2 linked regions of the Lentisphaera araneosa HTCC2155 genome follow. The main gene of each other region encodes a partner of the protein of the gene in region 2 in a complex. Links are inferred from orthologs where the notes say so. Each region holds a gene or a part of one and is shown on either strand. Other genes may lie near its edges.

Region 1 (4,083 bases), on a different replicon or contig from region 2:
GAAATGATTTTCAGGTTCCAAAATGGACAAGCTGTGATCGGTGTATTGAGACATTTGTCGATGATGTAATTGCGTTCATCTTTATTTTTTACAGAATAACTCTCTAAGGGTACATCTTCTAATTCCCCTTGAACGTAATAAAGTTTATCGCCCTTAGAAGCAATATCATAGCTAAGTATAGCCTGTGATTGAATCAGTTTAACTAGCGAGTCATGTAACAAAGCTTCATTTAAAGCTCCACTGAGTTCTGCAATCACGATAAAATTGTTTGAATCAAGCTCCCCCACTCTCTGCCAAGAATGCTCCGTAGGACTTAATTGTCTTAACATATTTTTACACCTAAAAAATGAATTATCAAAAGATACATCTTAATATATTCTTAACATTCTTTATATGAAACGGTTCTCGTAAAATAAAATGTTTTTTTTCTTGTTTTTTGGTGTGTTTTCGGCAAACAACTTTGAAATACCACAAGTCAAAAAAAAGCCCAGCCTCTTGCGAGCTGGGCTTTAAAACTTATTTAAACTCTTAGGAGTGGATTTCCTGTAAGCTTAAGACACCAAATGACTTGCCTGCACCTAAGTGCTTTAAGCCCGACACTGCAGAAGCAAGTGCTGGAATCGTAGTCGTCATTGGGACACCATTCATAATGGCTGCCGCACGCATGGCGACTTCATCTTTACGAGGTTGAGAGCCCGTTGGGGTATTGATAATCCACTTGATCGTACCATCTTTGATGAGATCTAAAGTATTGGGCTGACCTTCGCTAATTTTGAAGAGAGCATTCACTTTAACGCCCTGCTCATAAAGGAAAGTAGCCGTACCTTGAGTTGCATAAAGTTCGTAACCAAGATCAACAAGATCTCTCGCATGCTCAACAATTTTCGGCTTATCGCGATCCATTACAGTGATGAATACAGCGCCACCTTGAGGGATCTTGTTACCGGCCATAACCTGAGCTTTTAAGAAAGCTAAGCCAGAGTTATCAGAAATACCCATAACTTCACCAGTCGATTTCATTTCTGGCGAAAGGATCACATCGTGACCAGGGAATCTAACAAATGGGAATACAGCTTCTTTCACAGACCAGTACTTGGCTTCAACTTCTTGCGTGAAACCGAGTTCTTTGAGTGATGTACCCGCCATTACAAGTGAAGCGTACTTCGCCATTGGAACACCAATTGCTTTAGATACATAAGGCACTGTACGTGAAGCACGGGGATTCACTTCAATAATATAAACTTCACCACTCTGCACAGCATACTGAATATTCATGAGACCACGAACTTTAAGAGCTTTTGCTAAGTTATACGTATGCTGGCGAATCACATCTTTAACACTGTCTGTAAGAGTCATTGATGGAATACATGTAGCTGAGTCACCTGAGTGAACACCTGCGGGTTCAACGTGCTCCATGATGGCACCAATAACAGAAGTTTCACCATCAGAAATACAGTCAACATCTACTTCCACTGCGTCATCAAGAAATTTATCTACAAGGATTGGTTTATCATCAGAAACATCTACGGCCGTCTCCATATATTTACGGAGTTCGGGTTCATCATAGACAATCGCCATTGCGCGACCACCTAGAACAAAAGAAGGACGAACGAGAACTGGGTATTCAATTCTATCGGCAATGGCTACTGCTTGCTCAACATTAACCGCAATACCATTAGCTGGCTGTTTAATATCTAATTCAGTAACGAGCTTTTGGAAGAAATCACGGTCTTCTGCTTGCTCAATACTTTCAGGACTTGTACCAATAACATTAACGCCATTCGCTTTTAGGTCCGCAGCCAAGTTAAGTGGAGTTTGACCACCAAACTGAACAATAGCGCCATCACATTCTTCGGATTCATATATAGCTAAAACATCTTCTAGAGTTAAAGGCTCAAAATAAAGTTTATCTGAAGTATCGTAATCTGTAGAAACAGTTTCAGGATTGGAGTTAACCATGATTGTTTCAAACCCTGCTTCACGGAGTGCAAAAGATGCATGAACGCAGCAGTAATCGAATTCAATACCTTGTCCAATTCTATTGGGACCGCCACCGATAATCATGATCGTCTTCTTATCATTTGAAGGGCGAACTTCATTGATTTCAGAATAAGTCGAATAGTAATAAGGAGTCACAGCCGCGAACTCAGCTGCACAAGTATCAACTAAGTTGTAAGATGGAGTTAAACCAATCTTTTTACGAGCAGCACGTACTTCGTCAGCTTTTGTAAAAAGAAGGTAAGCAATTTGCGGATCCGAGTAACCAAACTCTTTAGCTTGACGGAAGAGTGCGATATCAGCACTTAAACCGGCCAAATCACCCGCTGATTTAATTTCATCTTCGTAGGCGACTAATTCTTCTAAATGACTAAGGAACCAAGGATCAATAAAGCAAATATCAAAAACCTTCTCCATTGACCAACCACGCTTGAACGCCGCTCTAAGAGCAAAAGTACGCTGCGAGTTTGGATCTTCGAGTAATCTTTTGATCTCTTCATCACTGGCATTTTCAAAAGGAGCATCTTTGCCATCGGCACCGAAACCAAAACGACCAAGTTCCATACCACGTAAAGCTTTTTGAAAAGATTGTTTAAAAGTCTTACCGATTGCCATCACTTCACCAACAGATTTCATCTGTGTATTAAGTGAATCTTCAGCACCCGCAAACTTTTCGAAAGTGAAACGAGGAATCTTTGTGACAACGTAATCAATTGAAGGCTCGAAACAAGCGGGAGTCGATTTAGTAATGTCATTTTGTAATTCGTCGAGCGTGTAACCTATAGCGAGTTTTGCTGCAATTTTAGCAATTGGGAAACCCGTTGCTTTAGAAGCGAGCGCCGATGAACGCGACACACGTGGATTCATCTCGATAATAACCATACGGCCAGTTTTTGGACATACCGCCCATTGAACGTTTGAACCACCAGTTTCTACGCCAACTTCACGCAAAACGGCAATTGATTTATCACGCATGATTTGGTATTCACGGTCAGTCAAAGTTTGAATGGGAGCTACTGTAATTGAGTCACCGGTGTGAACACCAACGGGGTCAAAGTTTTCAATTGAACAAACAATGATCGCATTATCATTTTTATCGCGAACAACTTCGAGTTCATACTCTTTCCAACCGAGAATAGATTCGTCAATCAAAACTTCATTTGTAGGACTCATGTCCATACCCGTTTTACAAATGCGATCGAACTCTTCATCATTGTAAGCAATACCGCCACCAGATCCACCCATAGTGAAACTCGGACGTATAATAAGGGGATATTCTCCACCTAACCATTCACGGACTTTATAGCAACCTTCCATATCAGTTGCCGTAGCACAGCGTGGCATATCGAGACCAATACCTTCCATCAATACACGGAAACGGTCACGGTTTTCTGCTTTATCAATAACGTCTGGTGTCGCACCGAGCATCATTACATTATATTTTTCTAAAATACCTTCATCATGCAAAGCAATTGCTGCATTAAGTGCTGTTTGGCCACCGAGTGTTGGCAGAACCGCATCGGGGCGTTCGCGTTCGATGATTTTTTCAAGGAATTCAGTTGTGAGTGGCTCTATGTATGTACGATCAGAAAATTCTGGATCGGTCATAATTGTTGCAGGATTACTGTTTACGAGAACAACTTCGTAACCTTCTTCTCTGAGTGCTTTACAAGCTTGAGTTCCGGAGTAATCAAATTCGCAGGCTTGACCAATAACAATGGGGCCTGATCCGAGGAGTAAAATTCTTTTTATGTCATTGCGTTTAGGCATCTAGGACTCTCTTAAAATCTAAAAATTAAGGCTTTATCTATATCGAAGGAAATAGAAACTAAGGACGCATTTTTGCAAGGTAGATATTTTTTTTTAGAAGGCTTTTTTTACCATCTCACAAAGTCTTAAAAAAGAATCCCTTAAGAAGGTCTAATAAGTCTACCCTCAGATCACCTTTATGATGAAAAAACTCTTTTATGACGAGTAAATAAATACTCTTTGATTATATTCTGACAATTAAATCATGGAGACCAGAAAAAGATATGAAAATTTTCCTTAAAGGGATGCTAATGGGAAGTGCCGATGTTGTCCCCG
Region 2 (3,274 bases):
CTCCCAATTAATCTCATTAAAAGCTTCAGTATTCGACCCCACAAGCTTACACTTGAAATCTTTCTCCCCTACTTTTAAGACGTAGTCATATTTACCAAGACTGCGGCCTTCGCTAAGGATAAAATTGAGTACGACAAATTTATTGCCCTTCGCTGGACGTAAAGTCGTAAGCTCACCCGAGCGATCCACCACTTTAATGGAATCGGGCTTATTCACCTTAATGATATAACCTTCACGTAAAACACTCTGACTCTGAATCGTCAAAGCTAAAAAAAGACTTAATATTACTGTAGCTAACTTCATTTTCTTGTACTCAATATTTTTTTCTGATGAGACTCTGCTTCAATGTAGCGCCCTAACAATTTTGGTAAAGGTTCACTATCGACTTCCCAATCTCTCACATTAGAGAAATACATTGTATAATCCCCCCCGTCAACTCCTGCATCTTTCCATCTCGCTATTCTTCGCTTTAAAACATCGGTGTATTCATCGTCATCAGAAGAAATAATCAACATCGCCGAGCCTGAAATTGATAAATAAAGCTGATCAATCGTTTCCGACCGTTGGGCCACATCCTTAATATCCACTTGGTCATTAAGCGTGACAACAAACACTTCCAAATCACGCTCACCTGAGAAAGTATAAGACAATTGATAAATCACACCCGGCACTTGCTTACCAGGCAAAGTCGACATCAGCCAACGCTTATATTTAACATAAGGTCGACGGGAAATAAGTGTAACCTCACGATCATCACTAAAGACAAAGTAACCTGCGTCCAAAGCAGATTCACGCTCTTTTTCAGTGATCACCTGATTCAAGAGAAAAACATCTATATCTTCACGAGGTTTTTCAATCATATCTTGATCTAAGTGGCCAACTAAAGCCATGAACTTAAACTCTGTCTTTTCCAATTGAATTTCACCCGTTGAGCAAGAACTAAAAAGACCACTTATCAATGCTAAACAGATTAGCCTTTTTACATATTTATTTTTCATAAACTTCATCCCTTTAAGAAGATATTTTTTTTACTCCTAAAGGAGCCATAAAAGCAACTGGAAAAAATATGACTTGCGTTTAGATTCCCAACAATTAATAGAAAAATAAGGTGACATATTCAATGAGTCAAAGTTGGAATTGGAAAGTTCAAAGAGAAAAGCAAGCCTTTCTCGCACTTGAAGACGGCACGATCTTCAGAGGCTACTCCATCGGAGCAGATAAAAACTGCTTAGGTGAAACTGTATTTAACACTGGCATGACTGGTTATCAAGAAATCTTATCTGACCCTTCTTACGCTGGCCAATTCATTTGTATGACTTACCCTGAAATGGGCAATTATGGTACGACTCCTGTCGATATGGAAGCTAGAAAGACTTTTTCAAACGGCTTAATCATCCACAACCCGAATGATGATAGTAACTGGAGAAGTGATAATAAGCTTTCTCAATTCCTAAAAGATAACGGCATCCCCGCTCTTGCTGGTATTGACACACGCGCACTCACTCTCAAACTCCGTACTGACGGCGCTATGAAGAGTTACATCTGTTCAGATGGTTCAGTAAGCGAAGCCGAAGCTATCGAACTTGCTAAAAACTGGGAAGGTCTCGAAGGCCAAGACTACGCCGCAAAAGTAAGTTGTGATGAAGTTTTCGAATGGGATCCAGATGATTCAATCTCATCATCTTGGGGAACTGGCGATGAACTTCCAGAAGCTAAATACAAGCTCGTTGCCTACGACTTCGGTATCAAATGGAATATTCTCCGTGGCCTTAGACGCAGTGGTTTTAAAGTCACAGTTGTTCCTGCAAAAACTCCCGCTAGCGAAGTGATTGCAATGAATCCCGACGCCGTATTCTTCTCAAATGGTCCTGCTGACCCGAAAGCGGTGACTTACGCTGTTGATGCAGCTAAAGAACTCATTGGCAAATACCCCATCATGGGCATTTGCTTAGGCCACCAGATCTTAGGTCTCGCTTCTGGTGCGACCACTTATAAGCTCAAGTTTGGTCACCACGGTTGTAACCATCCAGTAAAAAACCTTCTCAAGGGTACAATTGAAATCAGCTCACAGAACCACAACTTCGCCATTGACCCTGACTCAATCAATGACGAACTCATCGAAGTGACTCACATTAACTTAAACGATGATACAGTTGCGGGTATTCGCCATAAATCTGAAAAGATGTTTGCAGTTCAATACCATCCAGAAGCGGCTCCTGGCCCCCACGATCCCTTCTACTTATTTGAGCAATTCTACTCCATGGTAGATAGCGACAAATAATTTAAGTTTTACCTTTAAAAAGAGCTCTCCTCAACGGAGAGCTCTTTTTTTGTGTATAGTAAATCATATATGTTTATCCACCTATCACTACCCCAATAATAGCTGTACCAGTAAAGAGACTGACCGTGCCGAAGGCACGAAGCATAACTCAGCCTATGTGTTTTAACCATAGGACCTAAATTTTAAGCCCCATCCCGTTCTAAAGGAACGGCGCATAGGTCATATTGAATCGTCAACTAGGTAATCACTAAAAATAATACGTCTTTTTTTATATTAAGCACCGCAAGATTTGCATTCCCTCGCGAAATCTTTTATAAAGTAATAAAGTTTACGGGACGCCTATATGAATGAATTAATTAATGAGATACGCCAAGGGGATACGGATAAGTACCGCCTACTCGTGCGTCAACTCGCCCCCTCTCTGCGCTCTTACTTGGCGGGGCGCCTCAGCGATTTCCACCTTGTGGAAGACTTATCACAGGAAATCTTTATTGCCGTTTTTCAATCAATTGAAAAGTTTGATCCCAAATACGACTTCCGCACCTGGTTTTTCACCATTGCTCGAAATAAACTCAACTCTCATTTGAGAAAGACTTATTCTAAGAAAAATCTCAAATTTGCCTTTGAGGAAGAAATCCAAAATCTCGTCGCCGAAGTTTGTGACGAAGACCCCGATCGTGAACGCAAGCTGGAGCATATCCAGAGCTGTATTGCCAAACTCCCCGAAGATGCCTTGGAAATCATCAAATCCCGTTACTACACTAACGAAACTGTGATTAGCTTAGCCGAGCGCCTTAATAGTACCGAAAACGCCATCAGCTCAAAACTCTTTAGAATCAGAAAAAATATCAAGGACTGCCTAAGCGCAGAACTCCGTCATGAATAATCAGCAAAAACTCACCATCGAAAAATATATGGATGGGGAGCTTTCCGAACAGGAACTCATCAGCTTCCTAGAAGAATTACGAGAAGACCCCGAGCTCGTCCAAGAAC

The links.
Region 1: the proteins of carA (region 2) and carB are in contact, whole or in part, in a solved structure (PDB 1KEE), measured with the Escherichia coli proteins. The link is inferred for Lentisphaera araneosa HTCC2155 from one-to-one orthologs.

The regions. Positions count from the first base shown.
Region 1 is NZ_ABCK01000005.1:82,304-86,386, forward strand. Bases 329-4,083 are described here. They hold carB (carbamoyl-phosphate synthase large subunit), read right to left. Parts: upstream 3,769-4,083; coding sequence 529-3,768; downstream 329-528. Other genes in these bases: LNTAR_RS06135 (condensation domain-containing protein), read right to left, coding at 329-329; LNTAR_RS06145 (DUF368 domain-containing protein), read left to right, coding at 4,032-4,083. In the rest of the region: more of LNTAR_RS06135, read right to left, coding at 1-328. UniProt on the Escherichia coli protein: Large subunit of the glutamine-dependent carbamoyl phosphate synthetase (CPSase).
Region 2 is NZ_ABCK01000038.1:7,999-11,272, reverse strand. The notes cover bases 255-3,200. They hold carA (glutamine-hydrolyzing carbamoyl-phosphate synthase small subunit), read left to right. Parts: upstream 255-1,120; coding sequence 1,121-2,281; downstream 2,282-3,200. Other genes in these bases: LNTAR_RS22780 (NPCBM/NEW2 domain-containing protein), read left to right, coding at 3,160-3,200; LNTAR_RS22785 (RNA polymerase sigma factor), read left to right, coding at 2,625-3,167; LNTAR_RS22795 (hypothetical protein), read right to left, coding at 300-998; LNTAR_RS22800 (hypothetical protein), read right to left, coding at 255-303. Also shown: more of LNTAR_RS22800, read right to left, coding at 1-254; more of LNTAR_RS22780, read left to right, coding at 3,201-3,274. UniProt on the Escherichia coli protein: Small subunit of the glutamine-dependent carbamoyl phosphate synthetase (CPSase).